Regions from separate parts of the Streptomyces sp. HNM0645 genome, predicted to be linked through region 1. Evidence: riboswitches for the same ligand, from Rfam matches in the RefSeq annotation. Region 1 holds a riboswitch; each other region holds the start of a gene.
What was found. A riboswitch is a leader RNA that binds a small molecule or an ion and turns the genes downstream of it on or off. The one in region 1 is predicted to bind cobalamin.
Positions count from the first base shown of each region.

Region 2: another riboswitch for cobalamin. It lies ahead of QMZ92_RS31135 (SCO2321 family membrane protein); the one in region 1 lies ahead of QMZ92_RS11470 (CbtB domain-containing protein).
Region 3: another riboswitch for cobalamin. It lies ahead of QMZ92_RS03995 (ribonucleoside-diphosphate reductase subunit alpha); the one in region 1 lies ahead of QMZ92_RS11470 (CbtB domain-containing protein).

Region 1 covers NZ_JASHLT010000014.1:110,427-117,506, reverse strand. Annotated here, with positions in the region: gene QMZ92_RS11485 (SigE family RNA polymerase sigma factor) at 1-527, opposite strand, end outside; gene murJ (murein biosynthesis integral membrane protein MurJ) at 524-2,224, opposite strand; gene QMZ92_RS11475 (lipid II:glycine glycyltransferase FemX) at 2,371-3,549, shown strand; cobalamin riboswitch at 3,609-3,790, shown strand; gene QMZ92_RS11470 (CbtB domain-containing protein) at 3,829-4,044, shown strand; gene QMZ92_RS11465 (CbtA family protein) at 4,063-4,833, shown strand; gene QMZ92_RS11460 (C40 family peptidase) at 4,892-5,932, opposite strand; gene QMZ92_RS11455 (histidine phosphatase family protein) at 6,189-6,773, shown strand; gene QMZ92_RS11450 (TetR/AcrR family transcriptional regulator) at 7,064-7,080, opposite strand, start outside.
Region 2 covers NZ_JASHLT010000059.1:19,937-27,016, forward strand. Annotated here, with positions in the region: gene QMZ92_RS31110 (TetR family transcriptional regulator) at 1-271, shown strand, start outside; gene QMZ92_RS31115 (tetratricopeptide repeat protein) at 322-1,194, opposite strand; gene QMZ92_RS31120 (ferredoxin) at 1,232-1,465, opposite strand; gene QMZ92_RS31125 (aldehyde dehydrogenase) at 1,465-2,928, opposite strand; gene QMZ92_RS31130 (Strvi_7410 family MBL fold metallo-hydrolase) at 3,195-4,235, shown strand; cobalamin riboswitch at 4,445-4,581, shown strand; gene QMZ92_RS31135 (SCO2321 family membrane protein) at 4,695-5,954, shown strand; gene QMZ92_RS31140 (SCO2322 family protein) at 5,954-6,643, shown strand; gene QMZ92_RS31145 (energy-coupling factor transporter transmembrane protein EcfT) at 6,943-7,080, shown strand, end outside.
Region 3 covers NZ_JASHLT010000004.1:148,067-155,146, reverse strand. Annotated here, with positions in the region: gene QMZ92_RS04005 (carbon starvation CstA family protein) at 1-1,801, shown strand, start outside; gene QMZ92_RS04000 (YbdD/YjiX family protein) at 1,812-2,018, shown strand; cobalamin riboswitch at 2,211-2,351, shown strand; gene QMZ92_RS03995 (ribonucleoside-diphosphate reductase subunit alpha) at 2,479-4,860, shown strand; gene QMZ92_RS03990 (ribonucleotide-diphosphate reductase subunit beta) at 4,916-5,923, shown strand; gene def (peptide deformylase) at 6,364-6,993, opposite strand; gene QMZ92_RS03975 (tetratricopeptide repeat protein) at 7,060-7,080, opposite strand, start outside.

The DNA of each region.
Region 1 (7,080 bases):
CGCGGGCCGATGCGCGCCGGGGGTTCCGACGCGGCGGTGTCGGAAAGATGGCTGTTCAGGATGCGCCGGGCGCGCATGAGGCGCGAGCGTACCGCTGCGCTGGTCGAGCCGGTCTGCCGGGCCACCTCGTCCACGGGCAGGTCGACCAGATGATGCAGGACGACGGCGCGTCGCTGCTGAGGGGAGAGGTGCCGGAGCGCCGCAACCAGGGCCACGTGGTCCGGGTCGAGACCGGGCACGTCCGCGGGCGGCCCGTGCCGGAAGTGGGCCTTGACCCGGTTACGGGCTCGACGCCACGAACTCACCGCCAGCCGCAGGGCGACCGTGCGTACCCATGGGGTGGGATCTCCCTGCTCGGCCAGCTCGTTCCAGCGCGGCCAGGCTCGCGCGTATGCCTCCTGTACGGCGTCCTCCGCCTCGGCGATGTCGCCGGTCACTGCGTACACGACGACGATCATGCGTCGCACGCTTTCCGCGTAGAACTTCTCGAAGTCCCGCTCGGCGGAGTCGTGCACCGAAGCCGTCACAGGCCGCCTCCTGGTCGTTCCGCGCGGCGCCGGCCGCGGGCTCCCAGACGCCGGCGCAGCGGTGCCAGCAGGGCGTCCACCTCGGGCACGCCGAGCGGGCGGGCGAGCAGCAGCACGGACAGACCGACGAACCCCGTGCCCGCCAGCAGCGCACCTCCGTCGACGAGCGGGCCGTCGCCCAGCAGCCTGGCGCTCAGCCGGTCGACGGCGAGCGCCGCGCCGGCACCGGGCAGGCACGCGACCGCGAGCCGCACGTGCGTACCGAGCGCGCCCTCGAGTCCCCGCCCCAGGCGACGCCGTAGCACCGTCGCCGTGCATGCGAGTCCGGCAGTGCAGGCCATCGCGTACGCGCCCGCGATGCCGGTGACCGCCCAGCGCGCGGGCAGCACGGTGTAGGCGGCCAGTGACAGGCCCGCGTTGAGGGCGGCGATCACGAGGGTGAGGAAGAAGGGCGTACGGGTGTCCCCCAGCGCGTAGAAGCCCCGTGCGAGTACGTACTGCGCGGAGAACGCCGCGAGGCCCGGAGCGAACGCGGCCAGCATCCACCCGATCGCCTGCGCGTCGGCCTCGGTCACCTGTCCGTACTGGTAGGCGACGCCGGTGAGGCGAGGCGCGAGGAACAGGAACACGATGCCGGCGGGGACGATCGCCACCGCGGTGGTCTTGAGGCAGCGGGTGAGCTCCGCGCCGATCCGGCCAGGGTCGCCGGCGACCGCCGCGCGGCTCATCACGGGCAGCAGGGCCGTCACGAGGGAGACCGTGATGATGCCCTGCGGGACGACCCACAGCTGGTACGCGCTGCTGTACGCCGTGTACCCGACACCCGCCGCGATGCCCTCGGCGTCCGCCCGAATCCCGGCTGTCGTCGTGAGCCGGGTCACCACCCAGTACGCGACCTGGTTCACGAGCACGAGCAGCAGCGTCCACACTGCGGCCCGCACCGGTCGGCCAAGACCCGAGTTCCGCCAGCCGAGCCGCGGGCGCCACCGGAAGCCCGCTGACCGCAGGGCGGGCAGCAGAGCGAGCGCCTGCACTGCGATCCCCGTCGTACTGCCCATCCCGAGGAGGAGCAGCTGCCCGTCGGTGACCTCGCCGGCTCCGGTCGCCGTCGCGGCCACCACCAGATAGAGCCCGAAGACTCCGATCACGACGACGTTGTTGAGGACCGGCGTCCACATCATCGCCCCGAGCCGGCCCCGGGCGTTGAGCACCTGCCCGAGCACGGTGTAGGCGCCATAGAAGAGGATCTGCGGCAGGCAGTAGCGGGCCAGGGCCACCGTGAGGTCGTGCTGGGCACCGGTGTAGTCCGTGTACGCGGTGACGATCCAGGGCGCCGCGAGCACGGCCACGGCGGTGATCGCGGTGAGCGTGACCAGACAGAGGGTGATGAGCCGGTCGGTGTACGCGACTCCGCCGTCCTCGTGCTCCTTCGCGGCACGCACCAGCTCGGGCACGAAGACCGAGTTGAGCGCCCCGCCCATGAGCAGGATGTAGACGATGTTCGGCACTGTGTTGGCGACGTTGTAGGCGTCCGCGAGCAGTGCCGTCCCCAGGGCCGCGACGACCACCGCGCTCCGTACGAAGCCCGTGACCCGGGAGACGAGCGAGCCGAGCATCATCAACGCCTTGCCCCGCCCGCCGCCCACGTCCGCCCTCCGGGCGTCGACACCGGCTCCCGCCGGCCTTGTCCCCGTCACGCCGCACCCGCCCGTGAGCCGGTTCCGCGGACGTCGGCGAAATCGCCTGCCACATTCCGGCGCCGCCGGGCGTGCATGAGACAGGCGGGGGTATCCCGCCGCCCTCCCGCAGGAGGCGCAAGGACCAGAACGAGGAGACCTTCGACATGGCTGTCGCCGAGGTGCAGACGACCCACCGTGCCGGTGCCCTGGAGACCGTGCCCACGACCGTTGAGCAGCACCTGGCCTACCTCGACTCCCTCTCGGGACGTACGCAGGGCGACCAGGTCAGCTTCCTTCAGCTGCCGTCCTGGAGCGCCGTCAAGGACGGTTGGCGGGCCGAGCGGATCGGCTGGTTCGACGGGACGGGCCGCCAGCGTGCCGCCGCCCAGGTGCTGTACCGGCAGCTGCCCGGTACCCGGCGGTACTTCGCGTACATCCCGGAGGGGCCGGTGCTGGACTGGGCCGACCCGGCGCTGATGGGCGTCCTGCAGCTGCTCCTCGACCAACTGCGGGCGGCTGGGGCCTTCGCCGTGCGGATGGGGCCGCCTCTGGCGTACCGCCGGTGGAGCGCCGAGACGCTCAAGGCGGCCGTCGGCCCGGGGCGCCGGGTCGGCGACGTGCTGCCGGACGTCGTCGAGCCGATCGGGGCGGCCGTCGCGGACCGGCTGCGGGCGGCCGGCTGGCGGCGCTGCGGAGACGACGGCGGCGCGGGCGACGCCCAGCCCCGCCACCTGTTCGAGCTGCCCCTGGCCGGCCGCAGCACGGACGACCTGTGGTCCGGCTTCAACCAGGAGTGGCGGCGCAACATCAAGAAGGCGAAGACGGTAGGGGTGGAGACCTACCTCGGCACCGCCGAGGATCTTCCCGCCTTCTGCGACCTGCTGCAGGTCACCGAGCGGCGCGACGGCTTCCGCCTTGGACGTTCTCTCCCCTATTTCCAGCGGCAGCATCGAGAGCTCAACGCCGAGGAGAACGGGCGCATGCGGCTCTACCTCGCCCGGCACGACGGGGAGGTGCTCGCTGCTCACACCATGATCGTGGCGGGCCGGCGTGCCTGGTACCAGACCGGGGCCTCCGCCGATCACCGCCGCGAGGTCAGGCCGAGCAACGCTCTGCAGTGGCGACTGATCCGCGACGCACACTCCCTTGGTGCGGCCGTGTACGACATGCGGGGCGTACCGGACACCCTCGATCCCGCGGAGCGGTCGTTCGGGCTGATGCGCTGGAAGCTCGGCACCGGAGGGGAAGTGGTGGAGACCCTCGGTGAGTGGGAGCTGCCCCTGCAGGGAGCGGTGAACAAGACCCTGCACCGGGCCATGCAGGCGTACATGTCGCGCCGCTGAAGCCACCCCGGGGGCGTGTGGATCGGTCATGGGTGAACCTTAATCGATTCTTCTAAGTCATTTAGAAGTTTGTTGTGGGTTCGAGGGGCTTCCGCTACCTTGACCAGGACAAGTCAATCGATGGGCAGCGGAAGCCGGTGGGAATCCGGCACGGTCGCGCCACTGTGTGCCCGGCGGCAGCCGCTCATCTCCTGAGCGGTGCGGCCCGGCAAGTCAGACTCGCCCCCGTCGAGCGAGCTCCATCCGACCGGGACGCGTGTTCCCACTGGAGGTCCTGCCATGGCCCAGGCCACCGCTCAGCCGAGCGTCGCCGCCATCCCCGCCGCACTGCCCGTCAAGTCGATCCTGCCCTGGGCCGTCTTCTTCGGGGCCCTGATGCTGCTCGCGCTCTTCTTCGTCGGCGCCGAGCAGGGTGCCACCGCCATCTTCGCCGGCGAAGGCGTCCATGAATGGGTGCACGACGGCCGGCACCTGCTCGGCTTCCCCTGCCACTGAGACGGGGGCGCGAACATCATGAACTCCGCAACCGTCGGAAAGCTCCTTGCCCGCGGCATGGTGGCCGGCCTCGTGGCCGGTCTCCTCGCCCTGATTGTCGCCTACTTCCTCGGCGAGCCGCCGACCGAGGCCGGCATCGCCTACGAGGCGGCGCACAGCCACGAAGAGGGGGGCGCGGAGCTGGTCAGCCGCGCGGCCCAGTCCACCACCGGCCTCGCGACCGGCGTCCTCGTCTACGGCGTCGCCCTGGGCGGCATCGCCGCGCTGGCGTACTGCTTCGCCTTGGGCCGGATCGGTGGATTCGGACCGCGCGCCACGGCCGGGCTGCTGTCTCTTGGCGGCCTGATCGCCTTCTACGTGGTGCCGTTCCTCAAGTACCCCGCCAACCCGCCGGCCGTGAGCGATCCGGCGACGATCAGTCAGCGCACCACCCTGTACCTGCTCATGGTGGTGCTCAGCGTGCTGCTCGCCGTCTCCGGCGTGATCCTGGGCAAGCGGCTCGCGCCCCGTCTGGGCAACTGGAACGCGTCGGTTGCGGCAGGGGCGTTCTTCGTCCTCGCCGTCGGACTCGCGTACGCCTTCCTTCCCGCGGTCAACGAGATGCCGAAGGGCTTCCCGGCCGCCGTCGTCTGGCAGTTCAGGATCTCGGCGCTCGCGATCCAGGCCACGCTGTGGGCCGGATTCGGCCTCGTCTTCGGCGCACTGGCCGAGCGGCTGCTGCAGCCGCGCGAGTCTGGCGCACGGACTGCGGCCATGGAGCCGGGGGCGGCGGTCGCGCCCTCGTCCTGACGCCTGTCACGCGAGAGGGGCGCCGGTCTCGAGCCGGCGCCCCTCTCTGCTGCGTGCGTCAGCCGATGCGTACGCCCCACATGAAGGGCATGCCGCTGCGGGCGATCGATTCGTAGCGGACCTGCGCACCGGGCTTGGGCGAGTGCAGGATCTGCCCGTTGCCGGCGTAGAAGCCGACGTGGCTGAGATCGCTGCGCATGATGATCAGGTCGCCGGGCTTCAGGGCGCTGAGGGAGTTGATGCGCGTTCCGGCACTGGCTTGGGCCTGGGAGGTGCGCGGTATCGTCACGCCGGCCTGGCGGTACGCCCAGGACGTGAGGCCGGAGCAGTCGAAGGAGCTCGGGCCGCTCGCGCCCCAGACGTACGGCATGCCGACCCGGCTCTTGGCGGCGGCGAAGGCCGCTGCGGCGCGCTCGGAGGCACTTGCCTCGTTGCCGAGGTCGACCCGCGCGCTCGCCCGGTTGGCCCGGTCCTCCTCCTGCGCGATCCGGGCCCGTTCCTTCGCCGAGAGGGTGTTGAGGAGGCGCTGGGCCTCGCGCAGCTTGATCTGGATCTCCGTCTTCCGGTTGCCCAGTTCCTTCTGTACGGAGCCGAGGTCGCGCAGCTTCTCGGACGCTTCCCTGCGCTGCTGCTGGAGCGCCAGCTGTTGGGAGAGGAACTGCTGCAGTACGGCCGCCTGCCGCTCGCCGGCCCGGTCCAGGGCCGACGCCTTCTCGAGGTACGTGTCGGGTTCCTCGGAGAGGAACAGCTGAAGGGCCGGGTCGAGGCCGCCGGAACGGTACTGGCCGGCTGCCACCGTGCCGATCCGGTCACGGAGTTCGTTCAGCTCACCCTGCTTGCGCGCCGCCGCCTCCTGGAGGCCCGCCACCTCCTTCTTGAGCGCGTCGGCCTTCTCCTTGGCCCCGTTGTACTTCTCCGTGGCCTGGGTCGCCTGCTCGTACAGGCGGTCCACCTGCGCCTTGACACCCTTCTTGTTGGGATCGGGCAGCGGGTCGGCCGAGGCTGCCTGGGTGGAAAGGGCCACGGCCGCCGCGGCGGTGGCGGTGATGACGCCGGTATGGAGCGGACTGGGCTGCTTCGGGCGGCGATGGGAGGCCACGGCGGAGCTCCTTCTTCCTCGACCGCCTACGGGCTGGGCGTACAGCGGATCAGGCGGCGCCTTCGCCGCCGCCCCGGATGGGCGACCGGCTGCGCGAAGACTCACGAATACTAAGCTGCTTAGAGAATTAGGCTCAATGGGGATCCCCTCGGCGAGATGTGAGGGACGCCACAGCGCGTGGACGTGGGTGCGAAGATCCTTAAGTCGTGGGCGTCTTACGATCATCCGGCTCGAGTGCGCAACGAAGGGAACGCTCGTGACCGTCAGGCTCACGCTGGTGTGCGCCCCCGCCGCAGCGGAGCGCGATGTGCGATTCGGAGAGGTGCCGCTGGACGCACGGGCGCTACGGCAAGCCGGGGAGGTGGCGGCCCTTCTGCCGCGAGCCTCACTGCGCTACTCGGCGCCGTCGGATCGGTGCGAGAGCACCGTGCGTGCCTTTCAGTGGGACGTGGTGACCGTGGAGCCGGCCCTTCGAGACATGGACATGGGCAGGTGGGCGGGACGGACCCTCGGCGAGGTCGCCGAGCGGGAGGGCGACGGGCTCGCCGCCTGGATGTCCGACCCCGAAGCGGTACCGCATGGCGGCGAGTCCGTGTCGCAGGTGTGCGATCGGGTCGCCGTCTGGCTCGACGGCTTGCCTGCTGATGCCGGGCGGGTGCTGGCCGTCGCGGACCAGTCGGTGGTGCGCGCGACCGTCGTCAGTGCGCTGGGCGTGCCGCGGGCGCTGTTCTGGCGGATCGATGTGCCGCCCCTGGCGGCAGTGCACCTCACCGGGCGGAACGGCCGCTGGAACTTGCGGATGGGGGCGCTCTCGGCCGTGCCGGACTGGGAAGAGAGCTGACCGCGAGCGACACCAGGGCGCCTGGGAGCTGCGAAGGCAGTAGTTCCCGCCGCTTCGGCTCCAGGGGCTCGTCGGAGGCCCTGCCGAGCCAGTGTGTTCGCGGGCGCGCTCCTCACCGGGCCCAGCCCAGAACCTCGGCGGTTCGTCATGCGACATACCGGTGACCTCGGGGCGACAGGTGCAGTCGATCACCGCTCCACGCGCGGGAATGCTGGCGGGCCTTCATCGACCAGATGTCACCCGATCGTGCATCAGACCCCAGGCGCGTTAGTGATCTCTGACTTGGGCCGCTAGCCTACGAGTGCGG
Region 2 (7,080 bases), on a different contig from region 1:
GCTGACCTTCGCCGACCGCAGCGTCAGCCCCGAGGTGGACACGGTCTCGCGCCAGACCACGGCGATCATCCTGGACGCGATGGGCCTGGAGGACCCGACGCCCGAACAGCTCTCCGCCGTCCGGGTCATCGAGCACACCTGGCACTCGGCCCTGATCACCTGGCTGTCCGGTCGCGCCTCGATCGCCCAGGTGAAGATCGACATCGAGACGGTCTGCCGCCTGATCGACCTCACGGCCCCGGGAAGGCAGCCGGGCCGGCGGACCGGCTGAGGCCGGCCGGCCGGCCGAGGCGCCGAGTGGCGGACCGACCGGAAGCCGCCTCAGCAGACCATCCGGAGTCCGCTCCAGCTCCGCCCGGCCGCGACCTGCCCCGACCATGCGCCGAGGATGCGCCCGGCCTCCTCCACCGGCGCCGCGAGCGCGACCTCCTGCGCCCCGGCATGCACGCTGTCGCCCTCGTACTCGACGGTGCCCTCGCTGCAGCATCCGCAGTGCAGGACGAAACTGCTCTTCGGTTCCGCGCCGAAGCCCTCCTCCGCGAACAGCCCGACCAGGGCGTGCACATCCGCCGCCTCGGCGGCGTTCACGGTCACCACCAGCGTGGGCAGGGGCGAGGGCTCGAAGAGGACCAGCTCGTCGAAAACGGCGATCCGCTGCCCGTCGACCACACGCTCCCCCTTCGGCTCCCCGTCGTGCACGACGACCTCGCCGAACCGCCGGCCGCCGGTGAAGGGCACGCTGAGCACCTGCGCCCGGGTGGGGCAGAGCCGCCGGGCCCACACGACCTCCTGCCCGCCGTCCGTCTCCAGCCGCACGCAGGTCATGCCGAAGGCGCCGTCGACGTCGATCGGCCCCTCCCCCTCCGGCACCGGGACACCGAAGCCCTCCCAGGCGTCGCGGGCCACCTCCCACTCGCGCAGGACCGTCGCCGCGATGCCCAGGTTCCAGAACGCCGGATCGCCTTCTCCGCGCGGCGCCCGGGCCGCGGCCTCCCGCCCGAGCGCGTAGGCCTTGGGCCAGTCGCGCAGGAACTTGTACGCGAGGGCCGCGTCGTACCACCACACGCCGCCGGCCCCCTCGTCCGGGAAGTGGGCGAGCACCTGCTCGTAGGTATCCGCGCACTGCCGCCACTCCCCGGCGTCGAAGGCCTGCCGGGCACGTTCGATCAGCCGCCTGGCCTCTGCTTTCTCCATGTTCCCCACCCTGCTCCCGGTACCGGACCGCAGGAGGCTACTCCTCGGGCGGGAACACCGCCTCACCGCTGCCCGGCAGCCGGATCGAGATGGCCTCGACCGGACAGCCCTCCGCCGCGGTGAGGATGTCCTCGTCCGCGTCGGTCTCCGGTTCGGTGGGGTGCGACTGGCGGGCCGCGTCCAGCTTGAAGCCGTCCGGCGCGTTGTTGACACACATCCCCGAACCGATGCACACACCACGGTCGACCTCGACCTGCCAGCGGTCACCCATCAGCTCTCGCTCCCGTATCCCGACGGCAAATGAACCATTTTGTGCTCAAAGTACTCGCCGTACCCCTCAGGACCGAACTCCCGCCCCAGCCCGGAGTTCTTGTATCCGCCGAACGGGCCAAGCATGTCGAGGCTGAACGTGTTGACGTTGTACGTCCCGGTCCTGACGCGCCTCGCGAAGTCGATGCCGTGCTCGACGTCGGCCGTCCAGACGCTACCGCTGAGCCCGTACTCGGAGTCGTTCGCGATCGCGGCGGCCTCGCCCTCGTCGCCGTACGGCAGCAGGCAGACGACGGGGCCGAAGATCTCCTCCCGAGCGATCCGCATGGCGTTGTCGACGCCGCCGAAGAGGGTCGGCTCGACGTACCAGCCGCGGTCGAGGCCGGCCGGGCGGCCGCCGCCGGCGAGGACCTTGGCGCCCTCCTCCTGACCGAGCGCGATGTAGCCGAGCGACCTCTGCTGCTGGCGGCGGGCGACGAGCGGACCGACCTGGGTCGCCGGGTCCAGCGGGTCGCCGGTCACCAGCGCCCCGGCCGCCGCGGCGAAGGCGTCGGCGAACTCGTCGTAGCGGGGGCGCGGGACGAGGATGCGGGTCTGGGCCACACACGCCTGGCCGTTGTTCATCCAGGCCGCCGGGACGATGCCCTGGACGGCCGCCTCCAGGTCCCCGTCCGGCAGGATCACCGCGGCGGACTTGCCGCCGAGTTCGAGGGTGACGCGGGTGAGGTTGCGGGCGGCGACCTCCATCACGCGCCGGCCGGCCGGGACCGAGCCGGTGAAGGAGACCTTGTCGACGCCGGGATGCCCGACGAGGTACTCGCTGACCTCTCGGTCGGCGGGGAGGATCGACAGCACTCCCTCGGGCAGGCCGGCCTCGCGGACGATGTCGGCCAGGATGTAGGCGTCCAGCGGGGACTCGGGCGAGGGCTTCAGGACCACGCCGCAGCCGGCGAGCAGGGCGGGCCCGAGCTTGGCCGCTGCGACGAACTGCGGGACGTTCCAGGGAACCACGGCCGCGACCACGCCGACCGGTTCACGCAGGACGAGGAGGGGGCCGAGGACTCCGCCGCGCCGCTCCTCGTAGGTGAAGTCGCGGGCGACGCCGATGGCCGCGTCCCAGACCATCATGGCGCCGAGCGCCTGGGCCAGGACGCTCCAGGAGTACGGCGATCCGTTCTGGGAGCTGATCGAGCGGGCGATCTCCTCGTGCCGTACGGCGATCGCGTCCTTGATCCTGCCGACGACCTCGATGCGCTCCTCGAGCGGCGTCCTCGGCCAGGGCCCTCGGTCGAAGGCGGCACGCGCGGCCGCGACCGCCCGGTCCACGTCGGCCCGCGAGGCGTGCGGGACGCGTCCGATGACCTCCTCGGTGTGCGGCGAGACCACCTCGATGGTGTCCGTGCCGAGGGGATCGACCAACTCCCCGCCGATGAAGAGTTTCCCGTGCTCCACCAGTTCGGACATGACGACTGCCTCCCGCGGCCCCGGCTCTCCGAGCGCTCCAGTTTTTCTGACGGTATTTCAGATTTGCCGACCGCCTGAACAGATACCAGTTCCCGCCGGAGGAGTCCACGGCCGGAACCCGCTCCCGGGAAGCATCGGCGCGGGCGCGGACCGGCGCTCCCCGCCCCGGCCCCGCACACCGCCGAGCCCTTTGCAATGAAGTCGACTTGGGCGACCATTGGAACGGGTTCTCGTTCTTGGGCCCGGGCCGGGAGGATGGGGAGCCGATGACGCGGGTGACGGAGCACGGCGGCGGTGTGTGGTCCCTCAAGGTCCCCATCCCGGACAACCCCCTGGGCCACACGCTGGTCCACGTCCTCGACACCGGCCGCGGGCCCGTCCTCGTCGACACCGGATGGGACGACCCCGCGTCCTGGACGGCGCTCTCGGACGGCCTCGCCGAACTGGGCCTCGCGGTGGCCGACGTCCACGGCGTACTCGTCACCCACCACCACCCGGACCACCACGGGCTGTCCGGCAGGGTCCGCGAGGCGTCCGGCGCGTGGATCGCGATGCACGCGGCCGACATCGCCGTCGTCCGCCGCACCCGGGAGGCCCGGCCCGGGGCCTGGCTCGACTACCTGGCCGGGAAGCTCACCGCCGTCGGCGCGCCGGAGGAGCACCTCGCCCCGCTGCTCGCGGCCCGCGAGCGCGGCCGGATGCGGGCCCTCCCCGGGCTGCGGGCGGCCCTGCCCGACCGCGAGATCGCACCCGGCGAACTGGTGGACCTCGCCGGACGGCGGCTGCGGGCCGTCTGGACTCCCGGCCACACGCCCGGCCATGTGTGCCTGCACCTGGAGGAGGAGCATCCGGCGAACCTCCCCGGCCGCGGCCGCCTCTTCTCCGGCGACCATCTGCTCCCCGGCATCAGCCCGCACATCGGCCTGTACGAGGACCCCGACGACTCCGCGGTCACCGACCCCCTCGGCGACTACCTGGACTCGCTGGAACGCGTCGGCCGCCTCGGCGCCGCCGAGGTGCTCCCGGCGCACCAGCACGCCTTCACCGACGCCCCGGCACGGGTCCGGGAGCTCCTCGCCCACCACGAGGAGCGGCTGACCGGGCTGCTGTCCCTCCTCGCCGCACCGCTGACCCCCTGGCAACTGGCAGAGCGCATGGAGTGGAACCGGCCGTGGGACGAGATCCCCTACGGCTCGCGCACCATCGCCGTCTCGGAGGCCGAGGCCCATCTGCGCCGCCTGGTGAAACTGGGCCGCGTGGAGGCGGTGCCGGGCAGCGCCCCGGTGGCGTACACCGCGGTCGGCTGAGCCGGAGTGCGAGGGCTGGATGAGCACGGCTCGGGCCACCGAGAGCCACCCGAGCCGGACCGTCCCGCCGACCGCTCCGGGCCACCGAGATCCATCCGAGCCGGACCCTCGCACAAGCCGCCGGCCCCTCTCCGAGAACCGCGCGGGGCCCGGTGGGCAGGGCCGTCGAGGGCCTCCTGCCGTACCCGGCCGCCCGTCCCGAGGGGCTGGGATTACGGGCCGGTAGAGTGTGCGAGTCGTCATCACACCCGTACGGGGGGAAGCCGGTGCGAATCCGGCACTGACCCGCAACCGTGAGCCGCCGTCGCCGGCGGCGAGTCGGAATGCCCTGTACCGGCCGTGACCGGCTCGTGCCATCGGGACCGGCCCGCTGGCAGGCACCGTCGAGGAATACGGGGCCGGAGCCTGGTACCCCAGCGTGCCTGTGCCCGGCTCCCCACAGGAGAGGCCCAGCCCGCCATGTCAGTTCGCCGCAGCGCAGCAGCGCTCGCCGCCGCTTCCGCCGTGTTCTGCGTGACCGCTGCTCCGGCAGCGACGGCCGCCCCCACCCCCTCCCCCTCGGCGGCGCTCCCGGCCGGGCTCTACGGCACGAAGGACCCGACCTACGACGGGGTGTGGCGACAGTCGCTGGCCCTGCTCGCCCAGGACGTCGCCAAGACCGTGCCCGCCGAGCAGGCCGTCGGGTGGCTCACCGGGCAGCAGTGCGAGAACGGCGGCTTCGCCTCCTACCGCGCGGACGCGTCCAAGCCGTGCGACGCGAAGACGATGCTGGACACCAATGCCACCGCGGCGGCGGTACAGGCCCTGCGTGCCCTCGGCGGCCACGGGGAGGCCGTGAACAAGGGCCTCGAGTGGCTGAAGTCCGTGCAGAACGAGGACGGCGGCTGGAGCTACAACCCCGGCATGCCGTCCGACGCGAACTCCACGTCCGTCGTGATCGGCGCCTTCGCCGCGGCCAAGGCGCGGCCCGGCGAGGTGAAGTCGAAGAGCGGCAAGAGCCCGTTCGACGCGCTGGTCACGTTCGCCGTGCCATGCGCCGACAAGGCCGGCGGCGGTGCGTTCGCCTACCAGCCGGACGAGGCCGGAAAGCTCCTCGCCAACGGCGACGCCACCGCGGCCGCCGTGCTCGCCGGGCTGGGCCGCGGCCTGGTCGTCTCCGGCCCGGAGCCGGACGGCGGCCCCGCCGCCTGCACCTCCCCGGCGAAGGCCACCCCGGAGCAGTCGGCCCGCAACGGCGCCGCGTACCTGGCCACGGCGCTCGCGAAGACCGGCCATCTGGACTCGCCGCCGATGCCGGGCGCCGCCGACCCGGCCCCGCTCCCGGACTTCGGCAACACCGCGGACGCGGTCCTCGCGCTCTCGGCCGCCGGGCACGGCGACAAGGCGGACAGGGCGGTCCAGTGGCTGGAGAAGAACTCCGCGGCGTGGGCGAAGGACGGCGGCCCGGCGGCGTACGCGCAGCTGATCCTCGCCGCGCACGCCCATGGCGACGACCCGCGGGACTTCGGCGGCGCCGACCTCGTACGGCAGCTCAACGCGACCGGTCCCGCGCCGGCCTCCACCACCGAGCCGCCGGCTCCGCGCACGAAGAGCGACGCGGGCGAGGAGCACAAGGGCGGCGACAGCGCCGGGATCTGGTGGATCGTCGGCGCCGGCCTCGCGGCCGGTGCCGGCATAGGCATCCTGATCAGCGGCCGCCGGAAGAGCAAGCAGCAGTGATGCGCAGGCGACTGACCGCGCTCCTCCTCGCGCTCGGCACCGTGCTCGCGGTGCCGGGCGTGGCGGGGCAGGCGCAGGCGCAGGCGGCGGGATACCGGTACTGGTCGTTCTGGCAGTCCGGCGGTACCGCCTGGGCCTACGCCACCCAGGGTCCGGCCACGGCGCGGCCGGCCGACGGCTCGGTGGACGGATACCGCTTCTCCGTCAGCGCGGACTCGCAGGACTCGGCGAAGCCGCGTACCGCCCCCTCCTTCTCCCAGTTGTGCGCGGACACCCCGGCGAAGCCCGGCACCAAACGGGTCGGGGTCGTGATCGACTTCGGCACCGAGGCGGACGCGCCGTCCGGTGAGCGGCCCCCGTCCGCGCCGGCGTCCGGCTGCGCCGCGGTCCCCTCGGACGCCACCAGCGCGGAGGCCCTGGCGGCGGTGGCCAAGCCGCTCCGCTACAACTCGGACGCGCTGCTGTGCGCGATCTCCGGTTACCCGAGGACGGGCTGCGGCGAGCAGGTCTCGGCCGGGGACCCGGCGCCCGCGGAGTCCGGCGCCTCCGCCCCGCCGGCCGGGAAGCCCTCCGGGGCGGCCGGCGGCGAGGCGGCCGGCGGGGGCCCCACGCTGGGGCTCTTCGCGGGCATCGCGGCCGTGCTCGCGCTGGGCGGGGCGGCGTTCTGGCAGTCCCGCCGCCGCGGATGACCCGGACGCCCGTGCCCACGCCGGCGGACGACCCCGCGGAGCCGCACGGACGGCGGCGTCCCGTCCGACTGCTGGGCGGTGTCCCGCACGCCCGCCCCGGCGACCGGGAGCCGGGCGCGGGCCGGGGCTCCGGAAGCGGTCCGGTCGACGGCCCCGGAAGCGGTCCGGACGCGGACACGGGCTCCGGCGAAGGTTCCGGCAGCGGCCCGGTCGGCGGCCCGGACGACGGGAGCCACGAGAGCGGCGCCGCGCCCCGCGGCAGTCGGCCGTCCGGCCGGGCCCCGCGGGAGCGCCGACCGCTGCGCGGTGCCCTGCGGGCGCCCGCCGCCGGCCGGAGCAACGCGCTGCACGCCGGAGCCTGGTGGGTCTGGGCGCTCGGCCTCGCCACGGCCGCTTCGCGGACGACCAATCCCCTCCTCCTCGGGCTGCTGGTGGGC
Region 3 (7,080 bases), on a different contig from region 1:
CGTCGGCGTGATCTTCGCCGGCGCCGTCCAGGACATGGTCACGCTGTTCTTCTCCACTCGCCGTGACGGCCGTTCGCTCGGCCAGATGGCGCGGGACGAGATCGGTCCCTTCGGTGGCGTCGCGGCCCTGATCGCCGTCTTCGCCATCATGATCATCCTGCTGGCGGTGCTCGCGCTGGTGATCGTCAACGCCCTGGCGCACTCGCCGTGGGGTGTCTTCTCCATCGGCATGACGATCCCGATCGCCCTGTTCATGGGCGTCTACCTGCGGACACTGCGGCCGGGCAGGGTCACCGAGGTCTCGGTCGTAGGCGTCGCGCTGCTGCTGCTCGCGATCATCGCGGGCGGCTGGGTCGCCGACTCCTCCCTGGCGGGCTTCTTCACCCTGGAGCCGGGCACCCTGGTCGTATGGATGGTGATCTACGGATTCCTGGCCTCCGTACTCCCGGTCTGGCTGCTGCTGGCACCGCGCGACTACCTCTCCACCTTCATGAAGGTGGGCACCATCGTGCTCCTCGCGCTGGGCGTGGTCATCGCGATGCCGACGCTGAAGATGCCGGCCGTCACCGAGTTCGCGGGCAACGGCCAGGGACCGGTGTTCGCCGGCTCGCTGTTCCCGTTCGTCTTCATCACCATCGCGTGCGGCGCCCTCTCCGGCTTCCACTCCCTGGTCTCCTCGGGAACCACCCCGAAGATGATCCAGAAGGAGACCCAGATCCGGATGATCGGCTACGGCGCGATGCTGACCGAATCGTTCGTCGCGGTGATGGCGATGATCTGCGCCTCCATCCTCGATCCGGGACTGTACTTCGCGATCAACTCCCCCGCCGGGGTCATCGGTACCACGGTGGACTCCGCCTCCCAGGCGGTCGCGAACCTCGGCTTCACCATCACCCCCGAGCAGCTGACACAGACCGCGAAGGACGTGGAGGAGGCGAGCCTGCTCTCCCGCACCGGTGGCGCACCGACCTTCGCGCTCGGCATGTCGGAGATCTTCTCCGCCGTCATCGGCGGCGCCGGGCTGAAGGCGTTCTGGTACCACTTCGCGATCATGTTCGAGGCGCTGTTCATCCTCACCACGGTCGACGCGGGCACCCGGGTGGGCCGCTTCATGCTCCAGGACACGCTGGGCAACGTCTACAAGCCGATGAAGCAGGTCAGTTGGAAGCCGGGCGTCTGGTTCGCGAGCGCGGTCGTCGTCGGCGGCTGGGGCTACTTCCTCTGGGTCGGCGTGCACGACCCGCTCGGCGGAATCAACCAGCTCTTCCCGCTCTTCGGCATCGCCAACCAGCTCCTCGCGGCCGTCGCCCTGGCCGTCTGCACCACGCTGCTGGTGAAGTCCGGACGTCTCAAGTGGGCGTGGGTCACGGCCGTCCCGCTCGCCTGGGACGCCACGGTCACCCTCACCGCCAGCTGGCAGAAGATCTTCTCCGGCGACCCGAAGGTGGGCTTCTTCGCCCAGCGCGACAAGTACCAGGCGGGCATCGACTCCGGCGAGGTGCTGGCTCCGGCGAAGTCGATGGACGACATGCACACCATCGTCACCAACTCGACCGTCGACGGGGTGCTCTGCGCACTGTTCGCCCTGCTCATCGTGGTGGTCCTGGCCGACGCCGGCCGGGTCTGCCTCAAGGCGGTCAGCGAGCCCGAGACCGTCCGGCTCGCCGAGGTCCCGTACGTCGAGTCGAAACTGGTCGCGCCCGCCGGGCTGTTCCCCACCAAGGAGGAGAAGGCGGAGCTCGCGGCGGTCGGTGCCGGCGCCGCGGGCTCCGAGGCTGCGGGCACGGCAAGGCGTGAGTAGCGTGGGGGTCATGGCTGCGGTGAGCGGAGTACGTCGGGCCGTGGACTGGGTCCGCTGGTACGTGCGCGAGGTCTCGGGCGAGTCGGTGTACGACCGTTACGTGGCTCATGCACGCTCTCACGACCCCGACGCGGAGGTCATGTCCCGCCGCGAGTTCGAACGCCGCCGCATGGACGAACGGGAGGCGGACCCCCGCAAGGGATTCCGCTGCTGCTGAGCGCCCCCGCCGACGGCGCACACGGGCCTCCGCGTTCCCTCCGGGAGACGCGGGGGCCCGTCGCCGTGACCGTGGAGCCCGCGGCCCGGCTTCGCACGGACGACCGGACCGGCCGGCCACCCGTGCCCTGGGTCCCGAGCGAGGCCACGACACAACATGTGGGGGGTTCCGCAACTCACCGCCCCCACATGTATGCTCATGCTCGCTGTCGCCGCAGGGGAATCCGGTGGGAATCCGGAACTGTCCCGCAACGGTGTGACGGCGTGCGCGGGGCCTGTTCCAGGTCCTCGTACGCCCGTGAGTCCGAGGACCTGCCGACGGTGCGCCCGGACCGTCCGGCTCGGGTGCCCAGACGTCCGGGCCTCGCGGAAAAGGCCGGTGGACGCGGTCCGCCCTGCCCGGGTGTGCGTCCGTGCCCCTGCCCCGCCGGCCCCCAGCCGAGCGAGGGAGAGCACCCCCCGTGACCATCGCGCCGCCCGATCCTGCTTCAGCGCAGCTCGCCGACGGACCAGGCACCGCGCTCCTGCGGACCCTGACCGAGCTCACCGCGGACCTGCCCGACGCCGACCCCGGCCGGGTCGCCGCCGCCGCCCTCCGGGGCCGGCACGCGGGCTCGGACGAGGCCGAACTGCGCGAACTGGCCACGGAGGCGGCCGCCGGCCTGATCTCCGAGGACCCGGCGTACTCCCGGCTCGCGGCCCGGCTGCTCACCCTCACCATCGCGGAGGAGGCTGCCGGGCAGGGGGCGACCGCGTTCTCCGCCTCCATCGCCGTCGGAAGCCGCGAAGGACTGATCGCGGACCGTACGGCCGCCTTCGTGCAGACCCACGCCCAGCACCTCGACTCGCTGGTCGACCCGGCCGCCGACGACCGCTTCGGGTACTTCGGCCTGCGCACCCTCTACAGCCGCTACCTGCTCCGGCACCCCATCACCCGCGAGGTCATCGAGACCCCGCAGTACTTCATGCTGCGCGTCGCCTGCGGTCTCGCCGAGGACGAGTCCCCGCGCGCGCTGGACGAAGTGGCCTCCCTGTACGGGCTGATGAGCCGCCTCGACTACCTGCCGTCCTCCCCCACGCTCTTCAACTCCGGCACCCGGCACCCCCAGATGTCGTCCTGCTACCTGCTGGACTCGCCGCTGGACGAGCTGGACTCCATCTACGAGCGCTACCACCAGGTGGCACGGCTCTCGAAGCACGCCGGCGGCATCGGGCTGTCGTACTCCCGCATCCGCTCCCGCGGTTCGCTCATCCGCGGCACCAACGGGCACTCCAACGGCATCGTGCCCTTCCTGCGCACACTGGACTCGTCGGTGGCGGCCGTCAACCAGGGGGGCCGGCGCAAGGGCGCGGCCTGCGTCTACCTGGAGACGTGGCACGCGGACATCGAGGAGTTCCTGGAGCTGCGCGACAACACGGGCGAGGAGGCGCGCCGCACGCACAACCTCAACCTGGCGCACTGGATCCCCGACGAGTTCATGCGCCGGGTGAACGCCGACGCCGAGTGGTCGCTGTTCTCCCCCGCCGACGTGCCCGACCTCGTGGACCTCTGGGGCGGCGACTTCGACGCCGCCTACCGCAGGGCGGAGGCCGCCGGGCTCGCCCGCCGCACCATCCCCGCCCGTGAGCTCTACGGGCGCATGATGCGCACCCTCGCCCAGACCGGAAACGGCTGGATGACCTTCAAGGACGCCTCCAACCGCACCGCCAACCAGACCGCGGAGCCCGGCACCGTCGTCCACTCCTCCAACCTCTGCACCGAGATCATCGAGGTCACGGACGACGGCGAGACCGCCGTGTGCAACCTCGGCTCGGTCAACCTCGGCGCGTTCGTGGTGCAGGACGCCGCCGACGGCGAGGACGTGATCGACTGGGAGCGGCTGGACGACACCGTCCGCACCGCCGTCACCTTCCTCGACCGGGTCGTCGACATCAACTTCTACCCGACCGAGCAGGCCGGCCGCTCCAACGCCAAGTGGCGCCCGGTGGGCCTGGGTGCCATGGGCCTCCAGGACGTGTTCTTCAGCCTGCGCCTGCCCTTCGACTCAGCCGAGGCGAAGGCCCTGTCGACGCGGATCGCGGAGCGGATCATGCTGGCCGCCTACGAGGCGTCCTGCGACCTCGCGGAGCGCAACGGGCCGCTCCCGGCCTGGGAGCGGACCCGCACCGCCCGCGGGGTGCTGCACCCCGACCACTACGACGCCGAGCTCGCCTGGCCGGAGCGCTGGGCCGCACTGCGCGGGCGCGTCGCCACCACCGGCATGCGCAACTCGCTCCTCCTCGCGATCGCGCCGACGGCGACGATCGCATCGATCGCGGGTGTGTACGAGTGCATCGAGCCGCAGGTCTCCAACCTCTTCAAGCGCGAGACGCTGTCGGGCGAGTTCCTCCAGGTGAACTCCTATCTGGTGGACGACCTGAAGAGGCTCGGCGTGTGGGACGCGCAGACGCGTGAGGCGCTGCGCGACTCGGGCGGCTCGGTGCAGGGCCTGAACTGGATCCCCGCGGAGGTCCGGGCGTTGTACCGCACCGCCTGGGAGATCCCCCAGCGCGGCCTGATCGACATGGCGGCGGCGCGCACCCCGTTCCTCGACCAGTCCCAGTCGCTGAACCTGTTCATGGAGACGCCGACCATCGGCAAGCTCTCCTCGATGTACGCGTACGCGTGGAAGCAGGGCCTGAAGACCACGTACTACCTGCGCTCCCGCCCCGCGACGCGGATCGCCCGCGCCGCCTCGGGCGCGGCGCCGGCCGCCGCCACCATCCCCGTCCAGCAGGCGGCCGACCCCGACGCCGTTGCCTGCTCCCTGGAGAACCCGGAGTCCTGCGAGGCCTGCCAGTAACTCCGCCCCGCATCCGCACACCACCACTGGAGGACGGCGCCCCGCGCCGGCTGCTATGAACGACAAGAACCTGCTCGACCCGGGCTTCGAGCTGACCCTGCGCCCGATGCGCTACCCGGACTTCTACGACCGCTACCGGGACGCCATCAAGAACACCTGGACGGTGGAGGAGGTCGACCTCCACTCGGACGTCGCCGACCTCGCCAAGCTCACCCCGGGCGAGCAGCACCTGATCGGCCGCCTGGTCGCCTTCTTCGCGACCGGCGACTCGATCGTCGCGAACAACCTCGTGCTGACGCTGTACAAGCACATCAACTCCCCCGAGGCGCGCCTGTACCTGTCGCGGCAGCTCTTCGAGGAGGCCGTGCACGTCCAGTTCTATCTGACGCTGCTGGACACCTATCTGCCCGATCCCGAGGACCGCGCCGCGGCCTTCGCCGCGGTGGAGAACATCCCGTCGATCCGGGAGAAGGCCCGGTTCTGCTTCCGGTGGATGGACTCGGTCGAGAAGATCGACCGGCTGGAGACGCAGGCCGACCGCCGCCGCTTCCTCCTGAACCTGATCTGCTTCGCGGCCTGCATCGAGGGGCTGTTCTTCTACGGGGCTTTCGCCTATGTGTACTGGTTTCGTTCGCGGGGTCTACTGCACGGGCTGGCGACCGGCACGAACTGGGTGTTCCGCGACGAGACCATGCACATGAACTTCGCGTTCGAGGTCGTGGACACGGTCCGCAAGGAGGAGCCGGAGCTCTTCGACGACGCGCTCGGCCAGCAGGTCACGGACATGCTGAAGGAGGCGGTCGAGGCGGAGCTGCAGTTCGCCCGCGACCTGTGCGGCGACGGTCTGCCGGGAATGAACACCGAGTCGATGCGCGAGTACCTGGAGTGCGTCGCCGACCAGCGGTTGAGCCGGCTCGGCTTCGCCCCGGTGTTCGGCTCCCGGAACCCCTTCTCCTTCATGGAACTGCAGGGCGTGCAGGAACTGACGAACTTCTTCGAGCGCCGGCCGTCCGCGTACCAGGTCGCCGTGGAGGGCACGGTCGATCTGGACGAGGACTTCTGAGGACGGCGCCCGGCGGAGCCGGGTGCACGGGCGGGTGCCCGGACCGCGGATCGGTCCGGGCACCCGCCCGTGTCGTCGTCGCGTCGTTCCGCCCGGCGCGGCTCACGGGACGGGCTCACCTGTCGCCTCGGCCCCGGGCCCGCCGTGCAGACCCCGCGGCCGAACGCCGACCAGAGGCGGCTCGCACGGTGGTCGACGTGCGTGCGGTCGCCGTGGCCCGGGCAGCGGGGGCCGAGGATGCGGTTGAAGCCGTGGTCGCGGGCCTGCCGGGCGAGGGCGCACAGCGAGTGCGGGTCGGACGCCCGGGTCCGTCGACACACGTCAGCAGGGCCCGGGAAGCAGTCGTCTGCCGGCCCGATGGCGGTAACGCCCGCTCCCCGCCACCGTGTTCGGGGCGGGGCAGGAACTCCCGACGCGCCGGAACGGCCGTCGGGCGCGGGTCAGTCGTTGGGCACCGTTTCGTAGCGCGGCGTTCCCTCCGCCATCTGCCGCAGCGCGTCCTTGCGGTCCCGCTTCGACAGCCGGTCGATGTAGAGCCGGCCGTACAGGTGGTCCGTCTCGTGCTGGAGGCAGCGCGCGAAGTAGCCGGTGCCGCGCACCTTGATCGGCCTGCCTTCGGCATCCTGGCCGTGCACCTCGGCGTAGTCCGGGCGGGCGAGCGACGCGTACGCCGTCGGGACCGACAGGCAGCCCTCGTTGGAGTCGTCGAGGGCCCGGCGCTCCGGCGGCAGTTCCTGCAGCACCGGGTTGCACACGACGCCCACGTGGCGCGCGCCCTCGTCGTCCGGGCAGTCGTAGACGAAGACCTTGAGGTCCACGCCGATCTGGTTGGCGGCCAGGCCCACGCCCTCGGCCGCCCGCTGGCTGGCGAACATGTCGTCGATGAGCGCCGCGAGCTTGTCGTCGAACTCGGTGACGTCCTGGCACTCCCTGTGGAGCACCGGATTGCCGACGACGGTGATGGGACGGGCACTGCCCCGCTCACGGTACGCCTGCTCGCGCTCCTCGCAGTCCTCCGTGTCGACGACGAAGCCGTCGTTGGTCTGCTCGTCCGTCTCCTGCTGCGCCATTTCCGCCGTAAGCCTTCCTCAAAACCGTCTCGATGACCCGTACAGCCTACGGCCCGGCGGCAGTGGTCAGCAGACTTCCTCGAGATC